3 regions of the Streptomyces sp. NPDC049627 genome follow, and region 3 is predicted to be linked to each of the others. Evidence: riboswitches for the same ligand, from Rfam matches in the RefSeq annotation. Region 3 holds a riboswitch; each other region holds the start of a gene.
The links. A riboswitch is a leader RNA that binds a small molecule or an ion and turns the genes downstream of it on or off. The one in region 3 is predicted to bind cyclic di-AMP.
Positions count from the first base shown of each region.

Region 1: linked by a shared signal. The riboswitch ahead of ACIBU0_RS21295 (NlpC/P60 family protein) and the one ahead of ACIBU0_RS14005 (M23 family metallopeptidase) in region 3 are both predicted to bind cyclic di-AMP.
Region 2: linked by a shared signal. The riboswitch ahead of ACIBU0_RS05025 (M23 family metallopeptidase) and the one ahead of ACIBU0_RS14005 (M23 family metallopeptidase) in region 3 are both predicted to bind cyclic di-AMP.

Region 1 is NZ_JBITLW010000007.1:354,826-364,895, reverse strand. It holds gene ACIBU0_RS21320 (DUF5691 domain-containing protein) at 1-649, shown strand, start outside; gene ACIBU0_RS21315 (cobalamin B12-binding domain-containing protein) at 646-1,062, opposite strand; gene ACIBU0_RS21310 (lipase family alpha/beta hydrolase) at 1,710-2,588, shown strand; gene ACIBU0_RS21305 (M23 family metallopeptidase) at 2,897-4,384, shown strand; gene pcrA (DNA helicase PcrA) at 4,453-6,939, opposite strand; cyclic di-AMP (ydaO/yuaA leader) riboswitch at 7,310-7,476, shown strand; gene ACIBU0_RS21295 (NlpC/P60 family protein) at 7,485-8,648, shown strand; gene ACIBU0_RS21290 (hypothetical protein) at 8,784-9,137, opposite strand; gene ACIBU0_RS21285 (NlpC/P60 family protein) at 9,597-10,070, shown strand, end outside.
Region 2 is NZ_JBITLW010000002.1:13,646-23,715, reverse strand. It holds gene ACIBU0_RS05035 (PrsW family intramembrane metalloprotease) at 1-959, shown strand, start outside; gene ACIBU0_RS05030 (aldo/keto reductase) at 972-1,916, opposite strand; gene ACIBU0_RS05025 (M23 family metallopeptidase) at 2,080-3,105, opposite strand; cyclic di-AMP (ydaO/yuaA leader) riboswitch at 3,117-3,274, opposite strand; tRNA gene ACIBU0_RS05020 (tRNA-Met) at 3,573-3,646, opposite strand; gene lhgO (L-2-hydroxyglutarate oxidase) at 3,800-5,008, opposite strand; gene ACIBU0_RS05010 (MFS transporter) at 5,196-6,620, opposite strand; gene ACIBU0_RS05005 (asparagine synthase-related protein) at 7,379-9,472, shown strand; gene ACIBU0_RS05000 (AfsR/SARP family transcriptional regulator) at 9,806-10,070, shown strand, end outside.
Region 3 is NZ_JBITLW010000004.1:495,855-505,924, forward strand. It holds gene ACIBU0_RS13990 (GNAT family N-acetyltransferase) at 1-1,540, opposite strand, end outside; gene ACIBU0_RS13995 (HPr family phosphocarrier protein) at 1,719-2,000, shown strand; gene ACIBU0_RS14000 (GntR family transcriptional regulator) at 2,169-2,864, opposite strand; gene ACIBU0_RS14005 (M23 family metallopeptidase) at 3,087-3,884, opposite strand; cyclic di-AMP (ydaO/yuaA leader) riboswitch at 3,897-4,062, opposite strand; gene ACIBU0_RS14010 (M16 family metallopeptidase) at 4,274-5,662, opposite strand; gene ACIBU0_RS14015 (M16 family metallopeptidase) at 5,659-7,035, opposite strand; gene ACIBU0_RS14020 (DNA topoisomerase (ATP-hydrolyzing) subunit A) at 7,482-9,938, shown strand; gene ACIBU0_RS14025 (CobW family GTP-binding protein) at 9,935-10,070, opposite strand, start outside.

The sequences.
Region 1 (10,070 bases), on a different contig from region 3:
TCAGTTGATGGAGGCGACACCGCTCGCCGCGTGGCCGGGGCGGCTCGGGGGACGTACACCTCGGGAGATCGTGGAGCTGCCGGTGGCGGACGACTGGCAGAGCGAGCTGCACGCGGCCTGGTGCCGGGCGGCGGTGCGGCAGCGGGACGCCGAGTGGGCGCGGGCGCTCCTCGGATCACCCTCGGCACCCGAGGCCGGCGGCCCGGGCGCGGTGTCCCTGGCGGAGCGGGCGAAGCTGCTCGGCACGCTGGGCTCCGCCGAGCGGGCCGAGTGGGTGGCGGGGTTCATCGCGACGCACGGTCTGTCCGAGGCGTTTCAGCTGCTCGGGGTGTGCGCGGTGCCGTGGGCGGCGCCGCTCGGGCGCGCGGTGGTCGACGCGCTCAACATCGCGCGGGACGCGGGGAGTTATCCATGGAGTTTCAGTGGCGTGATGGGCTTGGCCGAACGCTGCCTCGATCCGGCCGAGGCGAGCCGTCTCGACGCCCTGCTGGCGGTACCGGACGAACCGGAGGACGCGTCTCCGGGCGCAGGCGGGTACTGGGCGGAGGCGTTCCAGCGACTCGTCACGACGTTGCGGTTGCGGGCGGCCATGGCCGAGGAGCTGGAGCCGGTGCCCACCCCGGACCACCCGCTCCGCACAACGGTCTAGGCTCCGGCCGGCTGACGCACGTTGGCCCGCACCCAGTCCACGATCGCCTGCGTCGTCGCCCCAGGCGTGAAGATCTCCGCGACGCCCTTCTCCTTCAACGGCGGAATATCCGCTTCGGGGATGATTCCGCCACCGAAGAGCAGAATGTCCTCCGCGTCCCGCTCCTTGAGGAGGTCGATCACCGCGGCGAAAAGGGTGTTGTGGGCGCCGGAGAGGATGGAGAGACCGATCGCGTCCGCGTCCTCCTGGATCGCGGTGTCGACGATCTGCTCGGGTGTCTGGTGAAGCCCGGTGTAGATGACCTCCATGCCGGCGTCGCGCAGCGCCCGCGCGATCACCTTGGCTCCCCGATCGTGGCCGTCGAGCCCCGGCTTGGCCACCACCACGCGGATCGGACCGGCTGCCACACCCATCACTGCCTCCATGAAGCGACTACATCCATCCGTACCGACAAGTACTGCCCATATATGAGTTATGCCGCACACGGCGCACATGTCATACATGGTGCGCGTATTGCGCGTTTCCGCCGCTCACCGCGCCGAACGCGCCTCCACGGCACGGACGCCCGGGCCACACCGCCCGGGGAAGTGAACGAACGTTATCTCCAGCATCCCGCAACCGGCAGTTTCGCGGTGCAGACCGAGGGGGAAATCACACGGTGGGACACGTTCGCCGCGCACCGTTCCACATCACCGCGGCACACGGGCCGCAGCAGCTTGCGGCCCCGCGTCGCAGCGGAACCACGCGCAACGGGAGCCGCAACGAGGTCGCCGCACCACCGCGCCGCAGGGCCGCGCGACGTGAGGGTGCGGCGCATCGACGGTGGCACGAAGGGCACGCAGGGCAGGTAAGGCACGACAGCGGGGAGCCTCGTCGCCACACCGGCAGGGAGCCTCGTCAGGTCACCGGCGCATCAAGGCCGACCGGGCCGACTCGCGTCACGCGCCTCACTTGTCCCACGCACCCTCCGCTCGCCCCGCCGGCCGCCTCCGCCGCGACTTCCCACGAGGGCACACGGGGGCCGGAGCCGTCCTCCTGCGTGCCACAAGGAGGTCGGGCCATGAAGGTCACCGGGGCAGCACTCCCCTTTCTCCCGCTCTGCCGGCGCCTGCTCCCAGGCAGGCTCGCCGGTCTCTCCCTGGCCCTGCTGAAGGCGACCGCCCTGGAGATCGCGATCCTCGCCGGACACCTGCTCCTCTATCCCTCCGGCATCACCCAGGAGCGCCGGTCCACGCCCACGCTCCCGACACAGGGCTCCCCGGCCGCCAGGGGCACCACCCAGCTGCCGACGGAGACCGACCCCCCGGTCGTCCTGCTGCACGGTTTCATCGACAACCGCTCGGTCTTCGTCCTGCTGCGCCGCAGCCTCGCCCAGCACGGCAGGCACCAGGTCGAGTCGCTCAACTACTCCCCGCTGACCTGCGACATCCGCATCGCCGCCGAACTGCTCGGCCGGCACATAGAGGAGATCTGCGAGCGCACCGGCAACCGGCAGGTCGACATCGTCGGGCACAGCCTCGGCGGGCTCATAGCGCGTTATTACGTGCAGTGCCTCGGCGGCGACCTCAGGGTCCGCACGCTCGTCACCCTCGGCACCCCGCACTCCGGCACCCGTGTCGTCCCGCTGGCGAACGCGCACCCGATCGTCCGTCAGATGCGCCCCGGCTCACCGGTCCTAGAAGAACTGAGCCGTCCCGCGCCCGGCTGCCGTACGCACTTCGTGAGCTTCTGGAGCGACCTCGACCACCTGATGGATCCGCTGGACACGGCCTGCATCGACCACCCGGACCTGATGGCGCAGAACGTCCGCGTGAGCGGCATCGGCCACCTCGCCCTGCCGGTGCACCCCGCCGTGGCAACCGGAATACGGCAGGCCCTCGACGCGGCAGGGGCGGGCGCCGAAGCCGCCCGCCGGGCAGGCGGCCTCACCGTGGCGTGACCGGCAGGCCCCGACAGCTCCACCGACGGCGCCCCGGCGGCGCCCTCGGTGCCCGCCTCAACACCTGAATCACACCAGCCACACAGCCTCGGGACAGCCGAGCGACCTCGAACAATCTTCGAACACAAGGCCAAACTCGCGCCCGCAGTCCGCCAAAACACGGCCGAATGCCCGTTTCCTGCGCGCGCGAAACCTGCCGAAGATTGTCGTGCCCGCATACCGCCGGGTACAGTCGCCGCACTGCTCTGGCAGCCCCTGTTGTCGAGGCGAGAGAGAAGTTGGTGAACGATCGTCACCCGTCGGGGACCATGACCTCCCCGACTCCGGCTTCCGATGCCGCCTCGGCGCACTACGCGCCCTACGGCGCCCAGGAAGCCCAGTACGGTGACTCCACCACGTACGGCACGTACGACGCCACCGGTTTCGACGCCGCCGGCCACACCACCACGACCTTCGACGCGGACCCCCTGTTCGGCTGCCTCCCCGGCGAGAGCGCGGGCGGGTACGACACCACGCAGTGGTCCACGGGCAGCCAGCAGACGCTGAACTACGACGCCTATGCGGCCCAGCACCACGCCGCCTACGACACCGGCGCGTACGACACCACCGCCTGGAACACCGGCCAGCAGCACCTCGCCTTCGTCCCGCACCAGGCCACCGGCCACGACACTTCCGGGCAGTGGGACGCGAGCGCCTGGCTCCAGCCCGACCAGTCCGGCGCCCCGGCCGACCAGACCCAGCAGTGGGAATGGGGCACGCAGACCTTCGAGACGGGCACGTACGACGCCACCCAGTGGAACGCCGACGGCGGCGCCGCACAGGCGTCCGACGCGTACGAACAGTCAGCAGAATCCTTCGATCAGCAGGCGACCGCGCACTTCGAGCAGATCGAGCACGGCGTCCCCGTCGGCTACGACGACTCCGCGACCGGCTACGACCACCCCGCGCAGGGCGACACCGACCCGACCGCCACCGGCGAACTCCCCGAAGCGGCCCCGCTCCTCGACGACCAGGAAGAGGCCACCCCGGCCCCCGCCCCACGCGCCGCCTCCCGCAGCGGGTCCCGCTCCCGCCGCCGTACGCCCCCCAAGCGCTCGGCGCTGCTGACGGTCGCCGTGCCCTCGGCGTGTGTGATGGGCGTCGCGGGGATCGCCGCGGCCTCCGTCGGCACCCTGACCGACGACAAGGACACGGCGACGACGGCCTCGGACGGCGCGGCCGTGAAGCCGTCCACCGCGAACAACAAGCTGGACGCCCAGCTCGAGACCCTCGCCGCCGGCGCCGACGACTTCGCCGACCGGGCCAGCCGTACGCAGGAGCGCATCGACCTCAAGGCGCAGCAGGCGGCGGAGAAGCGGAAGGCCGCCGAAGAGGCGGCCCGCAAGGAGCGACTGCGCCCCAAGTTCGCGCTGCCGGTCGCCCAGCAAGGGCTCAGCGCCTATTTCGGGCAGGCCGGCATCAACTGGATGTCCATGCACACCGGCATCGACTTCCCGGTCTCGTACGGCACGACGGTGATGGCCGTGACCGACGGCACCGTCCGCACCCAGTGGAACAGCGCCTACGGCAACATGATGATCGTGACCGCGAAGGACGGCACGGAGACGTGGTACTGCCACCTCTCCAGCTACCGTGTCGCCTCCGGTACGACGGTGAAGGCCGGCGACCCGATCGCGTACTCCGGCAACTCCGGCAACTCGACCGGCCCGCATCTGCACCTCGAGGTACGGCCGGCCGGCGGTTCGCCGATAGACCCGCTCTCCTGGCTGCGCAGCCACGGCCTGGACCCGTCGTAGGTCAGCGCACGCGACTCACCACCTTGTGAACCCCCGCCCTTCCAGCGGGGGTTCACTGCACGGGCAGGCTAGAGCTTCTCCACCGGCGCATACCGCAACAGCAACCGCTTCGGCTTGGTGTCCCCGAAGTCGATCGTCGCCTCGGCGTTCGCACCCGTGCCCTTCACCGCCATCACGGTGCCGAGCCCGAACTGGTCGTGCGTGACCCGGTCCCCGACCGCGAGCTGGACGACCGGCTTCTCCGTGGTGCGGCGGGTGGCGAAGCCGGATGCGCCCGACGCCGCCGAACGCGAGCGGGACGAGGACAGGGAGGCCGCCACCCCGGCCGCGGGACCGGAGGACATGGGCGCGGTCGCACCCGTCCGCTTCCAGTCCACGTGCGCCGCCGGGATCTCCTCCAGGAAGCGGGAGGGCGGGTTGTACGACGGCTGCCCCCACGCGCTGCGCATCGACGAGCGCGTCAGATACAGCCGCTCACGCGCGCGTGTGATGCCGACGTACGCGAGCCGCCGCTCCTCCTCCAGCTCCTTGGTCTGGCCGAGGGCGCGCATGTGCGGGAAGACGCCGTCCTCCATGCCGGTGAGGAAGACGACCGGGAACTCCAGGCCCTTGGCGGTGTGCAGGGTCATCAGGGTGATGACGCCGGAGCCGTCCTCCTCCTCGTCGGGGATCTGGTCGGAGTCGGCGACGAGCGCGACCCGCTCCAGGAAGTCCGCGAGCCCTCCCGAGGTCTCTTCCTCACCGGTCTCCTGCTCGAACTCCAGGGCCACGGCCGCGAGTTCCTGAAGGTTCTCGATGCGGGTCTCGTCCTGCGGATCGGTCGATGCCTGCAACTCGGCGAGATAGCCGGTGCGTTCCAGCACCGCCTCCAGGACGGTCGCCGGTCCCGCGCCGGACTCGACGATCGTACGGAGCTCCTCCATCAGCGTGTTGAACCGCTTGACGGCGTTGGTCGACCGCGCGGCCATGCCGTACGCCTCGTCGACGCGCTTGAGCGCCTGCGGGAAGCTGATCTTCTCGCGCTGGGACAGGGCGTCGATCATCGCCTCGGCGCGCTCGCCGATGCCCCGCTTGGGGACGTTGAGGATCCGTCGCAGCGGCACCGAGTCCTCCGGGTTGGCCAGCACCCGCAGGTACGCCAGGACGTCCCGGACCTCCTTGCGCTCGTAGAAGCGGACGCCGCCGACGACCTTGTAGGGCAGGCCGACGCGGATGAAGACCTCTTCGAAGACACGGGACTGGGCGTTCGTCCGGTAGAAGACGGCGACGTCCCCGGCCTTCGCCTCGCCCGCGTCCGTGAGGCGGTCTATCTCGTCGGCGACGAACTGGGCCTCGTCGTGCTCGGTGTCCGCGACATAGCCGGTGATCCGCGCGCCCGCGCCCGCGTTGGTCCACAGGTTCTTGGGCCGGCGGGACTCGTTGCGCTCGATGACCGCGTTGGCGGCGGACAGGATCGTCTGCGTCGAGCGGTAGTTCTGCTCCAGCAGAATCGTCGTCGCGTCCGGGTAGTCCTCCTCGAACTGGAGGATGTTGCGGATGGTGGCGCCCCGGAAGGCGTAGATCGACTGGTCGGCGTCACCCACGACGCACAGCTCGGCGGGCGGGATGTCGTATTCGCTCGGCGGCACGTCCACGGGGTGCTCGCTGGTGCCGACGAGCTCGCGCACGAGCGCGTACTGGGCGTGGTTGGTGTCCTGGTACTCGTCGACCAGGACGTGCCGGAAGCGGCGGCGGTAGTGCTCGGCGACGTCCGGGAACGCGCGCAACAGATTGACCGTCGTCATGATCAGGTCGTCGAAGTCGAGGGCGTTCGCCTCGCGCAGCCGCGACTGGTACAGGGCGTAGGCCTGGGCGAGGGTCTTCTCGAAGCCGTCGCTCGCCTGTGCCGCGAAGTCCTCCTCGTCGATCAGCTCGTTCTTCAGGTTGCTGATCTTGGCGCTGAAGGACTTGGGCGGGAACCGCTTCGGATCAAGATCCAGATCCCGGCACACCAGCGCCATCAGCCGCTTGCTGTCGGCGGCGTCGTAGATCGAGAACGACGACGTGAACCCGAGCTTCTTGCTCTCTCTGCGCAGGATGCGCACGCACGCGCTGTGGAAGGTCATCACCCACATCGCGTTCGCGCGCGGCCCGACGAGCTGCTCGACGCGCTCCTTCATCTCGCCCGCGGCCTTGTTGGTGAAGGTGATCGCGAGGATCTGCCCGGGGTGCACATTCCGCTCGGCCAGCAGATGGGCGATGCGGTGGGTGAGCACCCGCGTCTTACCGGACCCCGCACCGGCCACGATGAGCAGCGGGCTGCCGGAGTGGACGACGGCGGCGCGCTGGTTGTCGTTCAGCCCCTCCAGGAGCGCGGCCGCGTCGATGACCGGGCGCGGGGCGCCGTCGCGGTAATAGGCGTCCCGGTCCGGAGGCACGTCGAACTTCCCGCCGAACAGATCGTCCGGAACCGGTTCCGGAGCGTGATCGTCCTCGGGCGGCGGCGGAGGTTCCTCCTCGTGGGCCCGTGGGGCCTGGAGGTCCGCCAGGAAGCTGTCGTCAAAGAGGCTGCTCATCGCTCTCCGAGTCTAGGGCGCCCCACTGACAGCCCGCGGCCGCCCTGAGAACATCGCCCGTTTCCGAGCCCGATGATCTTCCGAAACCCGCCCGCCCGACGGAATCTTGCGCTCCGGAATCCTCCGATCACGACCCGTCATCAATATCCAAAGGGGGTGCAATGGGATTAAAAGCGAGCAGGCATCACCAACACCCCATGGATCACAGACCTGCACAAACACGCCGTCACCCACTGTGATCCGCAACCCTCTGACTGAAGGTCACGAAAATGTATCGGGCATATCGAACATCAACCTTCACAGGGGCCACACGAGTTGGCTACCGTGCCGGGCAGGCCGTACGACCCCCACCGGCGAACGTCGCCGGGCCGCACGGCCTCCGCCGAGTCCGGTACGCCACTGCGACCGGAGCCGGGGACCCACCGAACCTGGGGTGAATCGGCCGGACTTCCCTCCCGGGACCGGCCGTAGGGCAACCCTTCCGAACCACCCGCCCGAACCCGACAGCTAACTCGGTAGGCGGAGCACGGAAGGAGTCGCCTCCCTTGGCGTCGCACCGCAAGTCGCGTCCCGCAGGGACACGCGTAGCAGGCATACGGACCCCCGCCCTCGCCACGGCGGCCCTCACCTCCGTGGCCCTGCTGTCCCAGACGGCCAACGCGAGCCCCTCGGCGGACGACAAGCCGAGCCTCGAAGAGGTCGAGAAGAAGGTCGACGACCTCTACCGCCAGGCGGAGTCGGCGACCGAGAAGTACAACGCGGCCAAGGAGAAGACCGCGACGCAGCGCCAGCGCGTCGACACCCTCCTGGACGACGTCGCCAAGCGCACCCAGGAGCTCAACGACGCGCGCGAGGAGCTCGGCCGCAACGCCGCAGCCCAGTACCGCACGGGAGCCGCCGCCCCCGACACCGCGACCTTCCTCCTGGCGGACAGCCCGCAGGACTACTTCGACCAGACCCAGCTGATGGACCGCATGACCGGCCGTCAGAAGGACGCGGTCGACGATTACTTCACGCAGCAGTCCGCGACGATGAAGAAGCGTCAGGAGGCCACCAAGAGCCTCGAGACGCTCACCGAGTCGCAGAACGACCTGCAGCAGGCCAAGTCCGCGGTCCAGCAGAAGCTCTCCGACGCCCGGGAACTCCTCTCGAAGCTGACGGCGGAGGAAAAGGCACGCCTCGCCGCGATCGAGAAGCGCAAGCAGGAGGAAGCCGCACGCAAGGCCGCGGAGCTGGCCCGCCAGCAGGAGGCGGAGCGCCAGCGCCAGGAGGCCGCACAGCAGCAGGCGAGCACCGAGCAGCCGTCCGACTCGAGCACCTCGGACTCATCCGCGACGGACTCCTCGTACGCCACCAAAGCCGAGAAGGCGCTGGCCTTCGCCCGCGCCCAGATGGGCAAGCCGTACGTCTGGGGCGCCACCGGCCCCGACTCCTACGACTGCTCCGGCCTCACCCAGGCCGCCTGGAAGGCCGCCGGCGTGGATCTCCCGCGCACCACCTGGGACCAGGTCAACGCCGGCACGACGGTCTCCCTCGCCAACGCCCAGCCCGGCGACCTGGTCTTCTTCTACGACGACATCAGCCACGTGGGCCTCTACATAGGCAACGGCATGATGATCCACGCCCCTAAGCCCGGCGCGTACGTCCGCGAGGAATCGATCTACTACGACGGAGAGTCGTCGATCCACAGCGTGGTCCGTCCGGCCTGACGCACGCGCGCAGCTGGGGGCGGCGTACGACTTTCACCCGGCGTCGGTGCGGGCCTGCTGGGGGCCCGCACGCCCGCGCATGCGGATCCGGTTCCGACCCCAGAACCAGGCCCGGAACCGCCCCCGAGACCGAAGTCACGTCCAAAGAACAGCGATGAAGACGTTCGCCGCGGTCAGCAGCCCCACGAGCCCGAACAGCCCCTTCTCCACCTTCTCCTCGTCCCGCTTCACATAGACGAGCCCGAGGATCACGATCAGCAGCGCCAGCTTCACACCGATCTTGATGTTGTTGACGGACTGGTCGTCCGCCTGGTTGAGCCCGACGAGGATCACCCCGGTGACCAGCATGGTCACGGCGCCGTGCAACATCGCGGGGACGAACCGGGCGGTGCCCTGACCCATCGCCTTCATCTGCGTGAAGAAACCACCGAGCAGCGCGGCGATACCGATGATGTGCAGGCCGACGAAGAGATGGATGAGTACGTCCATGAAGCCGGAGCCTAATCGGCTGCATATATGCGCCCCATAGCACCCCCCGTTCCCCGTGGCCCCCGAAACCGCCACATCGGTCATCACCCCGCGTCGACCCGACGCCCCCGCTCGGGGATCACGCTCACTTACGGTCATCCCCCGGTCCGCTCCCGGCACTTCCGCACAACGCGTCACCGACCCGACACAGGGAGGTTTAGCGTCCTCCACCAGGTGACCGGCTCCCCACCGCCGCCCGGGCCAGGGGCGGCAGTCGGACACCACCGCCGAGGAAAGTCCGGCGGCGGCCCGCTCCCCCTGTGTGGGCCGCCGCCGGACGCGTAGCCCGCCCCGGGGCGGTCGTACGTCCGCTCCCCCCAGGCGCTCATGCGCCCGCCGTTCTCCCGGGGCGGTGATACGCCCCCCGCTCCGGCAGGCGTGACGGGACCGGGCGGTCGTAGGAAAGGACGTGCAGTCCACGTGGCAGCGCATCGAAAGCCCCGTCAGCGCTCGGTCGGCGGCCGTACGGCCCGCACGGCATGGACGATCGCCCTGGCGGGCGCGGCGAGCGCAACCGGATTCGACGGGACGGGGCATGCCGAGCCGCAGCCGACACCGGCGCAGGTCAAAGCGAAGGTCGACAAGCTGTACCAGGAGGCGGAGGCCGCCACCGAGAAGTACAACGGCGCGAAGGAGCAGGCGGACGCGGCCGAGCGGCGGATCCGGACCCTGCAGGACGAGGTGGCACGCAGGACGGAGAAGCTCAACTCGGCGCGGGACGCGCTGGGTTCGATGGCGGCGGCACAGTACCGCGACGGCGGTCTCGACCCGGCCCTTCAGCTCGCGCTCTCGGACGACCCCGACCGCTACCTCGACGGGGCGGAGTTCGCCGAACGCGCCGGCAACCGGCAGGCGGCGTCCGTCGCCGCTGTCCGCCAGCAGCTACGGGAGATC
Region 2 (10,070 bases), on a different contig from region 3:
TGGAGGAGACGGCCAAGGCGGCCGCCGTCCTGCTCGTCTTTCTCTTCCGCAGACAGGACTTCACCGGAATCGTCGACGGCGTGGTGATAGCCGGGGTCACCGCCACCGGCTTCGCCTTCACCGAGAACATCCTCTACCTCGGCACCGCCTTCGGCACCGACCAGCTCTCCGGCGACAGCGGCATCGCCTCCGTCACCGCGGCGACCTTCTTCGTCCGCGTCATCATGTCGCCCTTCGCGCACCCCCTCTTCACCGTCCTCACCGGCATCGGCTTCGGCATCGCCGCGCTGTCGGGCCCGCGCCAGCATCTGCGCCGCGTTCTCCTCCCGGTCTCCGGGCTTCTGCTCGCCATGGGCATGCACGCCACCTGGAACGGCTCGTCGGCGCTCGGCGAGTACGGCTTCTTCGCCGTGTACGTGGCCTTCATGGTGCCCGCGTTCGGGCTGCTGACCTGGCTGGTGATCTGGACCCGGCAGCGCGAGCTGAGGACCGTGCGCGAGGAACTGCCCGCCTACGTCGCGGCCGGGTGGCTGACCCCGGGCGAACCGTTCGCGCTCGGCTCGATGCGGGCCCGGCGGGTGGCCCGGCAGTACGCGCGGCGCCACGGGGGGCGGGCGGCGGCCCGGGAGGTGGCGCAGTACGAGGCGTACGCCACGTCGCTGGCGTTCCTGCGGCACCGGGGGCGCCGTGGGCGGGCCGGCGCCGACTTCGCCGTACGGGAACGGGAGTTGCTGCACGAGCTGTGGGGGCGCCGGGCGTTCGCACGCCCGGCGCTGAATGCCGCGCAGGCCTGGCCGGCGTATGGATATCCGGCGCCGGTTCAGTGGCAGCCGTACGGGCCGGGGCACGGGCCGATGTACGGGCACGGGCCCATGTACGGACAGGGGCCCATGCACGGACAGGGGCCCCTGTACGGGCCGACGGCGCCGTATCCCGTGTACAACCCGTATCGGACGTGACCTCGCAGGACGTCAGGCGGAAGCCGCTGTCAGCCTCTCCAGCTCCCCCTCCGTCAGCGTCAGCTCTCCGACGCCCAGCAGCGCGGGCAGCTGCTCGACGGTCCGGGCCGAGGCGATCGGGGCCGCGACCGTCGGCCGCGACGCCAGCCACGCCAGGGCCACCGTGGCCACCGGCACCTCGTGGGTCTGGGCGATCTCGTCGAGGGCGGCGAGCACGTTGCGCCCCCGCTCCGTCTCCAGGTACCTGCCGGCGCCCTGGGCGCGCGGGCTCCCCACCGTCGTACCGGCGCGGTACTTGCCCGTGAGGAAGCCGGACGCCAGGGCGTAGTACGGGACCGCCGCGAGGCCTTCCCGCTCGGCGAGGTCCTGGAGTTCGCCCTCGTAGGTGTCGCGGGAGACCAGGTTGTAGTGGGGCTGCAGGGCCACGTACCGGGCGAGGCCCTCACGGTCGGAGATGTCCAGGGACGCCCGCAGCCGCTCGGGGGAGATGTTGGAGGCGGCGATGTGCCGTACCTTGCCCGCCTTCACCAGCTCGTCCAGGGCGCCGATGATCTCCTCGACCGGGACTTCAGGCTTGTCGAAGTGGGTGTAGTAGAGGTCGATGCGGTCGGTGCCGAGGCGGCGCAGGGAGGCGTCGGCGGCGGCCTTGATGTTGGCCGCGGTCAGGCCCTGGAAGTCTGGGTGCTGGCTGACCTTCGTGGCGATGAGGACGTCGTCCCGGTTGCCGCGTGCCCGCACCCACTTGCCGATGATCGTCTCGGACTCGCCGCCCACGTTGCCCTCGGCCCACGCCGAGTACGAGTCGGCCGTGTCGATGAAGTTGCCGCCCGCCGCCGTGTAGGCGTCGAGGACGGCGAAGGACTGGGCCTCGTCGGCGGTCCAGCCGAAGACGTTGCCGCCGAGGGCGAGCGGGGAGACCTCGAGGTCGGAGGAGCCGAGCTTGCGAAGAGAAGTCATGCTCGGCATCAACGCCCTTGACGGAGGCCGGTCTTCCGGCACGCCCGCAAATTTCCCGTAAACAAGCGGACCCCGGCGATCCGGAAACCGGCAGCCCTGACGTGGGGGGTAGGCGTCAGGACCGCCGGTGGATCAGGGCCGGGGTGTCAGAAGCGGGAGAACCTCAGGGCGTGAGGCCCTTGCTCTGCAGCCACGCCATCGGGTCGATGCCGTTCGCGTTCCCGTCGGGGTGCACCTCGAGGTGGAGGTGGGCGCCGGTCACGTTGCCGGTGGCGCCGACGCGGCCGATGACGTCGCCCGTGTTGACCTTCTGGCCCACGCTGACGCTGATCGACGACTGGTGCGCGAACCAGAGCTCGGTGCCGTCGTCGAGGGTGATCTCCGTCTTGTAGCCGTACGAGCCGTCCCAGCCGGCGAAGGTGACCGTGCCGGAGTGGATCGCCTTGATCAGCGTGCCGGTGGGGGCGGCGAAGTCGAGGCCGGTGTGGTAGCCGGAGGACCAGTAGGCGCCGGCCTGACCGAAGGTCGAGGTGATGGTGTACGAGGAGGTCGGCAGCGTGTACTGCTTGGCCAGCTCGGCGAGACGCTCGGCCTCGGCCTTCTTGCGGGCCTCCTCCTCGGCCTCGGCCTTCGCGGCGGCGGCCTTGGCCTCCGCCTCCTTCTCCGCCTTGGCGGCCGCGGCGGAGGCCTCCTTCTCGGCGGCGGCGATCGCCTCGGCGGCGGCCTTGTTCTCGATCTGGTCCTGCTGCTGCTCGACCTGGGCGATGATCCGGGCCCGCAGCGCCTCACCGGCGTCGCTCGTGCCCTGGGTGGTCTCCTCGGTCGCCTCGCCGCCCATGGTGCTCAGCGCGCTCGCGGTGTCCTCGGGGGCGGAGGAGTCGTCGGAGATCAGGGGCAGGTCGGGGATGGAGATGGCGACCGGCGGCTTGCCGCTCTGCGCGCTGGCCATGCCGCCCGCGCCGACGGCGGCTATGACACCGACGCCGAGAACCGTGGAGCTGCGCGCGAGTCCCCCGCCGCGCTGCTTGGCGACGCGATGCCTGCCGCGTACCGGACGAATGGACTCCGCGGTGGGGTTCCACTCCTCGTACGGGCCCTCGTCGGTGCGGTAGCGGTCGTAGCCGAAGGTGTCGGTGCTGCGCTGGCTCGGCACGAACGGGGCTTGCGTAGCAGGCCTGTTGGACGCCACGTGGGCGTACTCCTTTCCTTCCTTCTCGCCTACCGGGTTAGCTGACGGGTTCGGAGCAGGAAGGTCTCCTACGCGCGTATACCGTCCGTGACTTCACGGCGGAATCCGCGCGATTCACCCCAGGGTGGTGGTTCCCCGGCTCCCTTGCGGGATTCGGCGCGTGCGCACGGAGCCGCCTCTTGTGACGGCTGGGACGACCGCGCTGCGTTATCGAACGTTAATAGACGCGAGGTGCGGATTCCAAGCTGTTCCGCTTGATCATTAACTATTTTCGACGGGACTTAGGGGTCATGAGCGGCCTAAATCGGGCGAGTTGGCCGGGCCTCAGGGAGCGCACAGGTATTGACGGTATGTCAGTTGTTATGCGGAGGGCGGTCGCCCGATCACCGTTGGTGACAAGGTCCGCGGTGAGGGGAAAACACTCAGGGCCGGAACTGAACTGATCAGTTCCGGCCCTGAGCCTTCAGTAGCGGGGACAGGATTTGAACCTGCGACCTCTGGGTTATGAGCCCAGCGAGCTACCGAGCTGCTCCACCCCGCGTCGGTGACTCCATAGTACGCCATCCGCAGGACCAGAAGCACACGGCTTTCTCCGGCCGGCCTCTGACCAGCACTGCAGGGCACTCCACTCCTCGACGCCGGCCCGGGCATCCCAGCCCGTCCGGCGTTTCCCGGCACCCTCGGAGCACCCCGCTCAAGCCGCCTCCAGCACCGCCAGCGCCCGCCGAGCCACCTCCCGCCCGATCGGCAGAGAAGCCGTGGCCGCCGGACTCGGCGCATTCAGCACATGCACCGCCCGCGCCCCCTCCCTGATCAGGAAGTCGTCCACCAGCGACCCGTCCCGCAACACCGCCTGCGCCCGCACCCCCGCCGCCGCAGGCACCAGATCATCGGACGTCACCGCGGGCAACAACCTCCGCACCGCCTCCGTGAAGGCCCCCTTGGACACCGACCGCCGCAGCTCCCCGGCCCCGTACCGCCAGTGCTGCGCCGCCATCCGCCACACCCCGGGCCAGGCCACGGTCGTGCCGACCTCCCGCGGCCGTACGACACCCCACCGGTACCCCTCCCGGGCCAGCGCAGGCACCGCGTTGGGTCCGATGTGCACATCCCCGTCGATCCCGCGCGTGAGATGCACCCCGAGGAACGGGAACGCCGGATCCGGCACCGGATACACCAGCCCCCGCACCAGCCCGGGCCGCGCCAGCGAGTAGTACTCGCCCCGGAACGGCACGATCCGCACGCCTGGCTCGTCCCCCGTCAACCGGGCCACCTCGTCGCAGTACAGCCCGGCGCAGTTCACCAGCACCCGCCCCCGCACCACGTCCCCGCGCGTGGTCCGTACGGCGACCCCCAGCTCCGCCCGCCGGTCGATCCGCTCGACCTCCGCGCCGTACCGGATCTCCGCCCCCGACGCCTCGGCCAGCTGCCGGGCGACGCCGACGAAGTCGCACACGCCCGTCGTCCCGACGTGTATGGCCGCGAGACCCCGCACCTCGGGCTCGTACTCCGCGATCTGCGTGGCGCCCAGCTCCCGTACCGGAATCCCGTTCTCCCGGCCGCGCTGCACCAGCGCGTGCAGCCGTGGCAGCTCATCGCGCTCCGTCGCGACGATCAGCTTGCCGGTGACGGCGTGCGCGACGCCGTACTCCGCGCAGAACTTGACCATCTCGGCGGCGCCCCGCACCGCGTACCGTGCCTTCAGCGACCCCGGCCGGTAATAGATCCCGCTGTGGATGACTCCGCTGTTGCGCCCCGTCTGGTGCCGGGCGGGCCCCGGCTCCTTCTCCAGCACGGTCACCCGCGTCCCCGGCGTGGCACGCGTGATCGCATACGCCGTGGACAGCCCGACGATCCCCCCGCCGATCACGAGCACATCACAGTCGTAGCCGACAGACCGCACCTGCCCTGCCACCTGCACCACCTCCGGCTTCGATAGTGCACTGCGCCACTGACAACGCGTTCAAACCAGGGGGACTGCCACGCCTTGAAGGGGCGCGAGGAACTGCGCGACAAGCCACAGGCTGCCGGCAGCCGCCGATCCACAGCACCAGGCGGACGCGAAGGCACCCTGCCCCCGAAGCGGAGCGCTACGCCGGAGCCATCAGCAGCGGCCGAGCGCGCTCCCGCAACTCCACCACCCGCGGCTCATCCCCATACGGCTCCAGCCGATGCAGAAGATCCTTCACATACTCGGTGGTGCGAGCCGACGATATGCGCCCCGCGACCTCCACCGCCCGTACGCCCTGCTCGCACGCCGCATCGAGATTGCCCGACTCGAGCTCGGCGACCGCCGAGACGACGAGCCGCAGCCCGTGCGAGCGTACGAACTCCTCCGTCGGCTTGGACAGGGCCTGCTCGGTGAACCGCCGTACCTGGCGCGGTGCCTTCAGGTCCCGGTAGCACTCCGCGGCGTCGGCGGCGAAGCGGTCGTAGGAGTAGAACCCGAGCCAGGAGGGATCGTTGTCGCCCTCCCTGGACCGTTCGAGCCAGCCCTCCGCCGCCTTCAGCGCCGCTCCTGCCGCCTGTGCGTCACCCGCGCGTGCGTGCGCGCGTGCCTCGACGAGCCGGAAGAAGCTCATGGTGCGGGCCGTGGCGAGGCCCCGGTTGCGCTCCAGGGCCGCCTGGGCGAGGTCGACGCCCTCGTCGCCGAAGCCCCGGTAGGTCGCCTGGAGCGACATCGACGCCAGGACGTACCCGCCGAGGGGTACGTCGGCCGCCGCGCGCGCGAGCCGCAGCGCCTGGATGTAGTACCGCTGGGCGGCCTCCTGCTGCCCGGTGTCGAAGGCCATCCACCCGGCGAGACGCGTGAGTTCGGCGGAGGCGCCGAACAGCGCCCGGCCCACCTCGTCGGAGTACGAGCCCAGCAGCAGCGGAGCCGCCTCCACGCGTAAGCACTCGGGCACCATGGACGAACGCCAGTCGCCGCCTCCGTACTTGGAGTCCCAGCGCCTGGCGTCCTCGGCGGCCTCCCGCAGCTTCTGCACATCGCTGTGGCCGACTTTGAGCGGTGCGCCGGAGCCCTCGGAGGTGCTCGCCTCGCGCGCCACCGAACTGTCGGCCGGGGTTATCAGCCACCGTGAGGCAGGCGTTGCGTATGCGCTTACTGCGAACGAACCGGCCAGCGACTGCCAGATGCCGCCGGCGCCGGCGCGGCGCCCGGCGAGGTCGAGACGGTAGAGCTCCGTCGCCGACTTCACCGCCTGTCCGACGTCCCGGGGGAAGGCGAGGCCCACTTCGGGTGCGGGGTCCGCGTCCGCCAGGCCGATCTCGTGGAGCGGCACCGGGCGGCCGAGCTTCTGGCCGATGGCGGCGGCGATGAGGTGGGGCGCGGCACCCTGCGGCACCATGCCTTTCGACACCCAGCGCGCCACCGACGTCTTGTCGTAGCGAAGAGTCAGTCCCCGCTGAGCGCCAAGGTCGTTGACGCGTCGGGCGAGGCCTGCGTTGCTGATTCCCGCGAGGGCGAGAACGGCGCCGAGCTTTTCGTTCGGCCCGCGTTGCTCCCTGGACATGCGCCACCCCTCGACACAGACGGCTGCCGCGCTGGCATAACCACGCGGCATTCGTAAACCCAGCGTAGTTCGCCGCATCCCAAGCGTTAAGGGGCATTGTTCCGGATGGCGGGATTGTGGTTCGTACTGAAGTACGCCCTCTGTACGGACAGTTGTGACGTGCTCCCGCTGTGTGGCTGTGCGCCCGTCCGTGCGCTCTTCTCCAGCCATCGGGGGAGCGGTTCCATGGCTCGTGCGTGGGTCGGCCCGCTGTACTGGATCCAGTGGGCTGGGGGATTCCGCCGCCTTCATCCCCGCGGGCGGCGGAACGGTCCGGGGGGCGCACTCCGTTCCCCGGACTGCGCGCGCGGCGAGCACGGCGAGTAGTCCGCAGGGCTTGTACGGAGCGTGCGTGAGCCTGTCCGTGCGACGCCGATTTGGCCGAAAATCGACCCTGTCGCTCGTGGGTGATTACCGCTCCTACCACGGAACTTGAGGGCGCGAACGGCGTTTTTGGGGAGCGTATCGGGGGCGCATTCGCGTCGCAGACGTCCTGGGACCTGCCCGGGATCCGATCGCCCCGCGCGCGTGGATCCCCTTGCCCCGTCCGGGTGTTCGGGCGGCGCCCGAACCGGCACGAGGGCGACACGGGGGCGCAGACACAGGCGCATTCCCGGATCCCGAGCGGCTCCGCCGCCCCTCCGGCGCGCGTCCTTCATGGCAGCATGGTGAACCGGTTCGTACGGTGCACTGGTTGTCCACAGCCTGTGGAGGCGTCGATGCGGTGGTTGGTGGGATGGAGCAGCACCGCCGCGGTGGCCGCCGGAATCGGTTCCGCGGGGGCCACCGGGAGCGACGGCGAGACGGTGCACCCGGTGGGTTCCCAACTCCTGTGGGGTGACCCCGATCCACTGTGGGCGGTCGGCGACTGGCGCCCCGACGAGGTGCGCGTCGTGAAGGCCGACGCCCAGACGCGCATCGCGGTCCTCGGCACCTGCGGAGCGACCGACGAGCAGCTGCGGGTCGGACTGTTCGCCGCGCGCGGAGGGGCACTTCGGCATCTGACGGCGTGGTCCGGCAGCTACACGGCCGTCGTCCAGGTGGGCCGCAGGGTCACGGTGTGCGGCGATCTGGCGGGCGCACGGCCCGTGTTCTACACCCCGTGGGCGGGCGGTACGGCCTATGCGACGGCCGCGCTCCCCCTCGCCGACCTCATCGAGGCCAACCTCGACTTCGGGCACCTCGCCGCACTGCTCGCGGCGCCCGACGTACCGGCGGCCGTGCACGACTCCACGCCGTACGACGGCGTGCGGCGCATTCCGCCGGGGCATGCGCTCATCCTCCGCGCCGGGGCGCGCGAGATCGCCGGGTACGAGCCGGTCGCCTCGCTGGCGGTGGCGGCACCCACGGCGGATCCGGACAGCGCGGTGGACGCCGTACGCGACGCCCTCGTGGAAGCGGTACGCGCGCGCCTGTCGGCGCCTCGCCATGTCCCCGGCGCCGACATAGACCCGGGTCCGGTCCCGGGGATGGGCCCCGCCGAGCGGCGTGCCGCGCGCGGGATGCCGGTACCGGGCATCGGGGCGGACCTGTCCGGAGGGCCGGCTTCGGGCACCCTGGCCCTGCTGGCCGCCGGCCTGCCGGGAATGCCGGGCACGGTGCTGGGACACGGCACGGGCGCGGGAGAGCGGCTGCTCGCCGTGACCTTCAACGACCTGGCGGTCGGCGGCCGCGAGGCCGAGCTGGAAAGAGCCGGCACCCTGGCGGCCAACCCCCGCCTGCACCACGTGGTGGTCACCGGCGGTGAGGAGACACTGCCGTACGCCGACCTGGACGGCCCGCTGACGGACGAACCGGGCCCGAGCCTGGTGACGGCGGCCAGACACCGCGCGCGCCTGGCGTCAGGCAGCGCGGACCATTTCACGGGCTACGGCGCCCGCCAGGTCCTCGACGCCCACCCGGCCCGCCTGGCGGACCTGCTGATGGACCGCAAACGCCGCCACCTGGTCCGCCCGGTCGCGGCCCTGGCGAAGGCGGACGGCTCGGTGCTGGTCCCCGCGCGCGTGTACGGCGCGGCCCGGAAGCTGGCCCGCACCCCCTACCGCACCGGCCTGGAATCCCTGGCGGACCGCCTCCTGCACCGCCGCTTCGACGAGCCCGGAGGTGCCGTAGGGGCGTCGCTCGCCGCGCTCACCTGGGCCAGACCGGGCCCGGCGGCGCGCTGGCTGACCGGTGAGGCGCTCGCTGAAGTATCGGTTCGCCTGCAGGCGGCGACGAGCCGCAACGGCATCGGCCCCGGCCAGCGTCCCGGCGACTACCGCGCGCGTGCGGCACTGGCCCGCCACGCATCGGACCTCCGTGTCCTGGAACAGGCCGCCGAGATCCGCTCCCAACGCCTGCACGCCCCGTTCCTCGACAACCAGGTCGTCCGCGCCTGCCGAGCCCTCCCCGAGGCACTGCGCGTCCAGCCGGGCGCCCGCGCGGCCATCCTCCGCACGGTCCTGGAGGGCGCCGGCGTGGCCGACCTCCCACCCGGCTGGGGCGCCCCGTCCCACGCGTCGACGGCAGTGGCCGCGCGAACGGGCCTGAGGGTGGCCGCAGACTCCCTCACGGCCCTGTTCGGCACCCCCCTCCTCGCCCAAGCAGGCCTGGTCGAGGCCCGAGTCGTCCGCAAGGCCCTCCGCGCGGCAGCCGAGGGCGAGCCCCTCCCCCTGGACGGCCTGGCAGACCTGGTCTCCCTGGAACTCTGGCTCCACCGCCTCCTGGCCCGCCGCGGCACCTGCTGGACGGGAACGCCCGCCCGACAGCGCGCAGTACCGGCGGGGATCACACCGCAGCGGGGGGCGCTGGGGGCGGGGGCGCGGCGGGTGTGAGGGCGGGTGGTCCGCACTGCCTGCCCCTGACCACCACCGTCAGGCGGACTCCGGCTCCGCTCACGGCATTCTTAGCCCGTCCGGCGTTTGAGGACGAGGCCCCTTCAGGGCTGAAGCGGGGGTCCAGGGGGCGGCGGCGCCCTGGCGGGGTGGAAGGGGCGGAGCCCCTTCAGGGATGGGACGGGTAGGGGCGGCGGGGGCGAGAATCCTCCCGGCCCGCACCCGGCCGACCCCCGCACCCACCCCGACCACTCCCCCCCCCGGCCCCACCCACGCCACCCCCACCCAGACAAAACCCGTGCCCCCCAAAGCCACCCCCGCGACAATGACCCGGTGCGGTACAGAATCCTGGGCGTCACCCAGGCGGAAGACGACCAGGGCACCGTCATACCCCTGGGCGGCCCCCGCCTACGCGCCCTGCTCACGGCCCTGGCCCTACGCCCCGGCCACCTCACCACCCCCGACACCCTGATCGACGAGGTCTGGACCGACGACCCACCCCAGGACGCCCCAGCCGCCCTCCAGGCCCTGATCGGCCGCCTGCGCCGCACCCTCGGCAAGACCGCCGTCACCTCCGCCCCCGGCGGCTACCGCCTCA
Region 3 (10,070 bases):
CTCGCGGCCCCGCCGGCAGCGGCTGGCGCGCGAGGAGCAGCCCCGCGTCCACCAGCTCGGTGATCGTGTCCACCCGGATCACCCCGGCCTGCCGCAGCAGCGCGGACACCGTGGCGTGCGGCAACCGCGTCGCCCGTACCGCGTGTCCCTGCGGTGCGGCGCCGCCGTGCCGCGCCCCCTGCACCACGACCAGCGGCTTCGCGGCCGCCGTACGCCGGGCGAGGCGGGTGAACTTGCGGGGGTTGCCGATGGACTCCAGGTACATGAGGACGACATCGGTGTCGGGGTCGTCGTACCAGTACTGCAGGACGTCGTTGCCGGACACGTCGGCCCGGTTGCCGGACGAGACGAAGGTCGACACACCCGTGACGCCGGTCACTCCGCCGCCGCGGCGGTGCAGCCGGGACAGCAGCGCGATACCGATGGCGCCGGACTGCGCGAACAGCCCGATCTGTCCCGGGCGGGGCATCTGGGGCGCCAGTGAGGCGTTCAGGCGGACGCTCGACGAAGTGTTGATGACCCCGAAGGCGTTCGGCCCGATGATGCGCATGCCGTACGCGCGCGCGTGCCGGACGAGCGCACGCTGGCGCTCGCGGCCGTCGGGCCCGCTCTCGGCGTATCCGGCGGAGACCACGACCAGCCCCTGCACGCCGTGCTCGCCGCACTCGGCGACCACCTCGGGGACGTACTCGGCGGGCACGGCGACCACCGCGAGGTCGACCGGCCCGTCGATGTCCCGCACGGAGCGGTGGGCCGGGACCCCGTCGAGCTCCTTGAGGTCCTCCGGGAACGCCTTGTTCACGGCGTGCAGCCGCCCCGTGAACCCGGCGTCCCTGATGTTGCCGAGGACGCTGCGGCCCACCCCGCCCGGCGTGCGGCCGACGCCGATGACGGCGACGGAGCCGGGCACCAGCAGCCGCTGCACGGACCGCGCCTCGGCGCGCTGCTCGCGCGCGTACTGCACGGCGAGCGAGCGGTCCGTCGGCTCCAGGTCGAACTCCAGGCGTACGACGCCGTCCTCGAAGCTGCGCTTCTGGGTGTACCCGGCGTCCGTGAACACCTTGATCATCTTGGTGTTGGCGGGCAGCACCTCGGCGGCGAAGCGGCGGATGTCGCGCTCGCGGGCGACGGCGGCGATGTGCTCCAGGAGAGCGGAGGCGACACCGCGGCCCTGGTGGGCGTCCTGGACGAGGAAGGCGACCTCCGCCTCGTCGGCGGGTGCCGACGCGGGCGTTCCGTCGGGGCCGATCCGGTCGTAGCGTACGGTTGCGATGAACTCGCCGCCCACCGTGGCCGCGAGTCCCACCCGGTCCACAAAGTCGTGGTGCGTGAAGCGGTGGACGTCCTTCGCGGACAGTCGCGGGTAGGGCGCGAAGAAGCGGTAGTACTTCGACTCGTCCGACACCTGCTCGTAGAAGCTGACCAGACGCTCGGCGTCATCAACGGTGATGGGGCGGATGCGTGCGGTGCCGCCGTCGCGCAGCACCACGTCGGCTTCCCAGTGGGCGGGGTACTCGTGCCGGTCCGAGGCGCTCTGCATGGGGCCCAGAGTACGGCTCGCGTCCGACAACGGCGCGAGGCAGTCTGTGGAGGACGTATGTCGGGTCGAGGCCGCGACCCGACGGCCACTTGAGGAGGGGCGGTTTGTCCCTCCCCGCATGCTTCACGCGTGTGGGAAACTGGTCTAGACAACCCTGAACACCGAAGGGCAGCATCACATGGCTGAGCGCCGCGTCAACGTCGGCTGGGCCGAGGGCCTTCACGCCCGCCCCGCTTCCATCTTCGTCCGGGCCGCCACGGCCGCAGGTATCCCGGTGACGATCGCCAAGGCCGACGGCAACCCCGTCAACGCGGCCTCCATGCTGGCCGTCCTCGGCCTGGGCGCCCAGGGCGGTGAGGAGATCGTCCTCGCCTCCGACGCCGAGGGTGCGGACGCCGCACTCGACCGTCTGGCGAAGCTGGTCTCCGAGGGTCTCGAGGAGCTGCCCGAGACGGTCTGAACGGACCGGTCGGATCTCCGCGGTTAGCGGTGAAGCCGCGTCTGCCTTTCCGGCGGACGCGGCTTCGCTGTTTTCGAGCAGCAGTCACATGAATTCACCGCAGACCCGAAAAAGGGCAGCGGAAATTCCCCGCCGCCGAATATCACCTCTTTGTATACGGCGCCCGTGTTAATGTCGCAGGCTCTGCATGTTTACGGGATGTTGCGAATTCCTCACACGCTCCGCGCGGTCACCGCCCGAGCCGAACCGCAGCCGGTGGGCGGAGATCGCGCGCTCGGTGTGCAGCGCCGTGATCGCCCGGGCGCGCTCGCCGTCGCCGCGCGCCACCGCGTCCACGATCGCGCCGTGCTCGGTCCAGTACTCCACGGGATCGGCCGGCGACTCCACGGCGTACATCCAGGCGATCTTGTGCCGCAGCTGGGTCAGCATCGAGGTCAGGGCGGGGCTGCCGGAGGCCTGGGCCAGCGTCTCGTGGAACCAGCCGCCCAGGGAGCGCAGGTCGTCGCTGTTCCCCCTCCTGGCCCGCTCCTGGCCCAGCCGTACGAGGCCGCGCAGCACCTTCAGATGGGCCTCGGTGCGCCGCTGGGCGGCCCGCGAGGCGCCGAGCGGCTCCAGGAGGCCGCGCATCTCCAGCAGGTCGGAGGCCTCCTGCTCGGTCGGTTCGGCGACGCACGCGCCCGCGTGCCGCCGGGTCACCACGAAGCCCTCCGCCTCCAGGGTGCGCAGGGCCTCCCGCACGGGGACGCGGGAGACGCCGTAGCGGCGTGCGAGGAGTTCCTCGGTGAGCCGGCTGCCGCGCTCGTAGACACCGGCGACGATGTCGTCCCGGATCGCCGTGCATACCGAGTGCGCCGGAATACGCATGACCGACCTCCGCTTTAATCCCCGTGAAACGTCGACGAATGACGTGTGATGAGTGACTCTATGGCAACCGGCCGGAATTTCCGACGGCGGGTCGGAATCCATGGATATTTTTTGGACAGCGGATCGTCTCAGAAACGCCGAAAGCCCCGGCTCGGGGAGGCGGGGCTTCGGGGTTGCGGGGCTTCGTGAGGCGGGGCCCCGGTGAGACGCGGGGTGAGGGTGTCAGACGTTCACGCCGTGCGAGCGGAGATAGGCGACGGGGTCGATGTCGGAGCCGTACTCCGGCGTCGTGCGGGCCTCGAAGTGCAGGTGCGGGCCGGTGACGTTGCCGGTGGCGCCGGACAGGCCGATCTGCTGGCCGGGCGTGACGGTCTGCCCGACCGAGACGCCTATGGACGACAGGTGGCCGTACTGGGTGTACGTGCCGTCGTGCATCTTGATCACGACGTTGTTGCCGTACGCCCCGCCCCAGCCGGCCTCGACGACGGTGCCGGCGCCGACCGCGTGGACGGAGGTGCCGCTGGCGGCGTGGAAGTCGACGCCGGTGTGGCTGCCGGAGGACCAGACGGCGCCGCCGGTCTTGTAGCCGGTGGAGATGTACGAGCCGGCGATCGGGGCGACGTAGGACAGCAGGCGCTTGCGCTCGGCCTCGCGGGCGGCGCGCTCCTTGGCCTCGCGCTCCTTCTTGGCCTTCTCGGCCGCCTTCTTGCGCGCGGCCTCCTGGGCGGCCTTCTTGAGGGCCGCGGCCTCCTTGGCCGCCTGCTCCTGTGCGGCGGCCTGGGCGTCGATCTGGTCGGCGATGGAGTTGTCGACGGTGATGACCGGGATGAGGCCGGTCTGCTCCGCGGCCGGTTCCGCGGCGAGCGCCGGGGCGGCCAGGGTGCCTATGACTCCGGTGGCCGTGAGAGCGGCGACGCCGGCCGCGCGGGCCGTGGTGCGCTCGAACCGGCCGGGCCGGCGGTGCTTCCCGGTGGGACGCTTCTTCTCGGTGAGCTTCCCGGTGGCGCAGGTGAACGCCATGAAGTGGCTGGTCCTTTCCTTCCCTCTCGCCTACCGGGTTAGCTGACGGGTTCGGAGCAGGAAGGTCTCCTACGGACCCCCTCGCGGCTCGCGCGGGCGTCCGATTCACCCCAGGGACTACGGGTGGGTCCCCGGCTCCCCTGGCTCGCGCCGTACGGGGACTCGGCGATGGCTGTCCGGTGCCGCGGGCGCGGCGCACTGCCTGACGGACAGCCCGGAAGACGCTAAGCGGGGCATCTTTCAATCCCCAAACGGATCAGGGCTTTTGTAGCGCATCCCACAGGCAATACAGGCAACCTCTCCCTCAATTCGGGCATAAAGGGGCCCTGGTGACTCTTCCGTCACCAGGGCCCCTGCGTGCGCGTGCCGCTGCGCGGCGCTCGCTTCCTCTACTCGGCTGCCACGACGGTGACTTCGCCGATGCCGAGCGCCTCGACGGGCTCCCGGATCTCGGCCGCGTCACCGACGAGGATCGTCACCAGACGGTCCACCGGGAAGGCGCTCACGGCCGCGGCGGTGGCCTCGACGGTGCCGGTCGCGGCGAGCTGCTGGTACAGCGTCGCCTGGTAGTCGTCGGGCAGGTGCTGCTCGACCTGGTCGGCCAGCGTGTTCGCCACGGAGGCGGCGGTCTCGTACTTCAGCGGTGCCACCCCGACGAGGTTCTGCACGGCGAAGTCCCGCTCGGCGTCGGTGAGCCCGTCGGCGGCGACGCCGCGCAGCACCGTCCACAGGTCCTGCAGTGCGGGACCGGTGTTCGGGGTGTCGACGGAGCCGCTGATGGCGAGCATGGCGGCGCCCGTGCCGTCCGGGGCCGAGCGCAGGACCTGTCCGAATGCGCGCACCCCGTAGGTGTAGCCCTTCTCCTCACGCAGGACCTTGTCCAGACGGGAGGTGAGGGTGCCGCCGAGGCAGTACGTGCCGAGCACCTGCGCGGGCCAGACGCGGTCGTGCCGGTCGGGGCCGACGCGGCCGATCAGCAGCTGCGTCTGGACGGCGCCGGGACGGTCCACGATGACGACGCGGCCGGTGTCGTCGGCGGTCACCGGCGGCACGGGCCGCGGCTCGGCCGCGGAGCCGGTCCAGGCGCCGAGGGTGTCGCCGAGCAGGGCGTCGAGGTCCACGCCGGTGAGGTCGCCGACGACCACGACGGTGGAGGTGGCGGGGCGGACGTGCCGCTCGTAGAAGGCGCGTACGCCCGCGGAGTCGATGTTGCCGACGGTGTCCTCGGTGCCCTGGCGCGGCCGGGACATGCGCGAGGTCGCCGGGAACAGCTCCTTGGAGAGCTCCTTGGCGGCGCGGCGCGAGGGGTTGGCCAGCTCGTGCGGGATCTCGTCGAGCCGGTTGCGCACCAGGCGCTCGACCTCGGCGTCCTCGAACGCGGGCGCCCTGAGGGCGTCGGCGAGCAGGCCGAGTGCCTTGGGCAGGCGGGAGACGGGCACTTCGAGGCTGACGCGGACGCCGGGGTGGTCGGCGTAGGCGTCGAGGGTGGCGCCGCAGCGCTCCAGCTCGGCGGCGAACTCCTCGGCGGTGTGCTTGTCGGTGCCCTCGGACAGGGCGCGCGCCATGATCGTGGCGATGCCGTCGAGGCCCTTCGGCTCGGCGTCCAGGGGCGTGTCCAGGAGCACCTCGACGGCGATGACCTGCTGGCCGGGGCGGTGGCAGCGCAGGACCGTCAGGCCGTTGTCCAGCTTGCCGCGCTCGGGCGCCGGGAACGCCCAGGGCCGGGCCTCGCCGGCCTGGGGCTGCGGGTGGAACTCCATGCTGGCGAGCTCGGTCACTGCGCCGACTCCTCGTTCTCGTCGGTGGTCCCGGCGGGCGTGGCCCCGTCGGCGGCTTGAAGGTCCTCGGCCTCGCCGGCGACCGGCTCGTACACGAGCACCGCGCGGTTGTCGGGGCGCAGGCGGGCCTCGGCGACGGCCTTGACCTCCTCGGCGGTGACCTCGAGGACGCGCTGGACGGCCGTGAACGCGAGCTGCGGGTCGCCGAACAGGACGGCGTACCGGCACAGTTCGTCGGCGCGGCCCGCGACCGTGCCGAGCCGGTCCAGCCACTCGCGCTCCAGCTGGGCCTGGGCGCGCTCCATCTCCTCGGCGGTCGGGCCCTCCGCGGCGAAGCGGGCGAGCTCCTCGTCGACGGCGGCCTCGATGACGGGGACCTCGACATCGCCGGAGGTCTTCACGTCCAGCCAGCCCAGGGACGGCGCCCCGGCCAGGCGCAGCAGGCCGAAGCCGGCCGCCACGGCCGTACGGTCACGGCGGACCAGCCGGTTGTAGAGCCGGGAGGACTCGCCGCCGCCGAGGACGGTCAGCGCCAGGTCGGCGGCGTCGCACTCGCGCGTGCCGTCCGTCGGGAGCCGGTAGGCGGCCATCATCGCGCGCGCCGGGACGTTCTCCTCGACGACCTCGCGCAGCTGCTCGCCGATGATGTCGGGCAGCGAGCCGTCGCGCGGCTCGGGCTTGCCGTCGTGGGCCGGGATGGAGCCGAAGTACTTCTCGACCCAGGCGAGCGTCTGCTCCGGGTCGATGTCGCCGACGATCGACAGGACGGCGTTGTTGGGCGCGTAGTAGGTGCGGAAGAACGCGCGGGCGTCCTCCAGGCTGGCCGCGTCCAGGTCGGCCATCGAGCCGATCGGGGTGTGGTGGTACGGGTGCCCGTCCGGGTACGACAGGGCGGTCAGCTTCTCGAACGCGGTGCCATAGGGGACGTTGTCGTAGCGCTGGCGGCGCTCGTTCTTGACGACGTCGCGCTGGTTGTCCAGGTTCTCCTGGTCGAGCGCCGTCAGGAGGCTGCCCATGCGGTCGGCCTCCAGCCACAGCGCGAGCTCCAGCTGGTGGGCGGGCATGGTCTCGAAGTAGTTGGTGCGCTCGAAGCTGGTCGTGCCGTTCGGCGAGCCGCCCGCGCCCTGGACGAGCTCGAAGTGACCCGTGCCCTTCACGCTTCCCGAGCCCTGGAACATCAGGTGCTCGAAGAGGTGGGCGAGTCCGGTACGGCCCTTGACCTCGTGGCGGGAGCCGACGTCGTACCAGAGGCAGACCGCCGCGACCGGCGTGAGGTGGTCCTCGGAGAGCACTACCCGCAGGCCGTTGGCCAGGCGGTGCTCCGTCGCGGTGAGGCCGCCGGATTGTGCCTCCGGTGTGGCCGTGTGACCCATGGGCAAGGTGTCCTTCCGGTCGCATGCACTGCGTTGTGCCGAGCAGTTCGGCTTGAGTTCCTGCCACTGTATGCAGCGTCCGAAGGGTCGGCGAAGTTCCCGGTCGGAACGTCGTGCCCGCACCTGCCCTGCCGACGCCCCCGCACCGGTTCCGGCCCATCACTCCGGGGAGTGAACGCCCGGGCGGCATGGGCTTGCCGTCGCGGCTCCCGGTGCCGCCGGATCAGTCGGCCACCGCAGGCTCGCGCGGCCCGGCAGGGTGCGGCCGCCGATGAACTTCCCGCCCCGCGTGCGGGGAAAGGCGGACGTCGGCGACACTTCTCGGACCCCTGGCGAGAGCCCGACAACGGGTCCTGGTCGGAGGTTGTCAGTGCCGCAGTCCACAATGGTCCGCGTCAGACCCGTCAAACGCTCGCGCGACCAGCAGACAGAAGGAGCCGGCAGCGATGGCCCGCCGCAGCACGAAGACCCCGCCGCCCGACGACTCGTACGAGGAGAAGATCCTCGACATCGACGTCGTCGACGAGATGCAGGGCTCCTTCCTTGAGTACGCCTACTCGGTCATCTACTCCCGCGCCCTGCCGGACGCCCGCGACGGCCTCAAGCCGGTGCACCGTCGCATCGTCTACCAGATGAACGAGATGGGCCTGCGCCCCGACCGCGGCTATGTGAAGTGCGCCCGCGTCGTCGGCGAGGTCATGGGTAAGTTGCACCCGCACGGCGACGCGTCGATCTACGACGCCCTGGTGCGCATGGCCCAGCCGTTCTCGATGCGCGTGCCGCTGGTCGACGGCCACGGCAACTTCGGCTCGCTGGGGAACGACGACCCGCCGGCCGCCATGCGGTACACCGAGTGCCGGCAGGCCGCGGCGACAAGTCTGATGACCGAGTCGATCGACGAGGACACGGTCGACTTCACCCCCAACTACGACGGCCAGGAGCGGGAGCCGGTGGCCCTGCCCGCCGCCTTCCCGAACCTCCTGGTCAACGGCTCCTCGGGCATCGCGGTCGGCATGGCCACCAACATGCCGCCGCACAACCTCTCCGAGGTCATCGCGGCCGCCCGCCACCTGATCCGCCACCCGAACGCGGATCTGGACACCCTGATGAGGTACGTCCCGGGCCCCGACCTGCCCACGGGCGGCCGGATCGTCGGCCTCTCCGGCATCCGGGACGCGTACGAGACGGGCCGCGGCACCTTCAAGATCCGCGCGACGGTCGAGATCGAGACCGTGACCGCCCGCCGCAAGGGCCTGGTGGTCACCGAGCTGCCCTTCACGGTCGGCCCGGAGAAGGTCATCGCCAAGATCAAGGACCTGGTCGGCTCGAAGAAGATCCAGGGCATCGCCGACGTCAAGGACCTCACCGACCGCGAGCACGGCCTGCGCCTGGTCATCGAGATCAAGAACGGCTTCGTGCCCGAGGCGGTCCTGGAGCAGCTCTACAAGCTGACGCCGATGGAGGAGTCCTTCGGCATCAACAACGTCGCGCTGGTCGACGGCCAGCCCCTCACCCTAGGCCTCAAGGAGCTCCTGGAGGTCTACCTCGACCACCGCTTCGAGGTCGTCCGGCGCCGCAGCGAGTTCCGCCGCGGCAAGCGGCGCGACCGCCTGCACCTGGTCGAGGGCCTGCTCACGGCGCTCGTCGACATCGACGAGGTCATCCGCCTGATCCGCTCCAGCGAGAACAGCGCGCAGGCGAAGGAACGCCTGATGGAGCGCTTCTCCCTGTCCGAGGTGCAGACCCAGTACATCCTCGACACCCCGCTGCGCCGGCTCACCAAGTACGACCGCATCGAGCTGGAGGCGGAGAAGGAGCGGCTGGGCCAGGAGATCGCCGAGCTGACCCGGATCCTGGAGTCGGACGCCGAGCTGCGCAAGCTGGTCTCCTCCGAACTGGCCGGGGTGGCCAAGAAGTTCGGCACCGAGCGGCGCACGGTCCTGCTGGAGTCGGCGGGCGCCCCGGCCGCCGCCGTACCGCTGCAGGTGGCGGACGACCCGTGCCGGGTGCTGCTGTCCTCGACGGGTCTGCTGGCCCGTACGGCGAACGGCGATCCCTTCGCGGAGGCCGAGGACGCCAAGCGCACCAAGCACGACCTGATCGTCTCGGCGGTGCCGGCCACGGCCCGCGGTGAGGTGGGCGCGGTGACGTCCGCGGGCCGTCTGCTGCGGATCAACGTCGTCGATCTGCCGCAGCTGCCGGAGACGGCGTCGAGGCCGAACCTCTCGGGCGGCGCGCCGCTGTCGGAGTTCCTCTCCCTGGAGGACGGCGAGACCGTGGTCTGCCTGATCACGCTCGACGAGTCCTCGCCGGGCCTGGCGCTCGGCACGGAACAGGGCGTCGTCAAGCGCGTGGTGCCCGACTACCCGTCCAACAAGGAGGAGCTGGAGGTCATCACCCTCAAGGAGGGCGACCGGATCGTCGGCGCGGTCGAGCTGCGCACCGGTGAGGAGGACCTGGTCTTCATCACGGACGACGCGCAGCTGCTGCGCTACCAGGCCGCGCAGGTCCGCCCGCAGGGCCGCCCCGCCGGTGGCATGGCGGGCATCAAGCTCACCGAGGGTGCCAAGGTCATCTCCTTCACCGCGGTGGACCCGGCGGCGGACGCCGTGGTCTTCACCGTCGCGGGCTCGCGCGGCACGCTGGACGACTCCGTACAGACGACCGCCAAGCTGACCCCGTTCGACCAGTACCCGCGCAAGGGCCGCGCCACCGGAGGCGTGCGCTGCCAGCGGTTCCTCAAGGGCGAGGACTGCCTGTCCCTGGCCTGGGCGGGCCCCGCTCCGGCACGGGCCGCGCAGAAGAACGGCACCCCGGCCGAGCTCCCGGACATCGACCCGCGGCGCGACGGCTCGGGCGTGTCACTGCCGAAGACGGTGGCGGTGGTGGCCGGACCGGTCTAAGCCTCCTCGAAGGCCGCTTCCTCCGGATCCTGGTCCTCCGGATCCTGGTCCTCCGGATCCTGGTCCTCCGGATCCTGGCCCTCCGGGTCCTGTACGTAGCGCAGTACGCCCCACATGCCCTGCTCGTCGGCG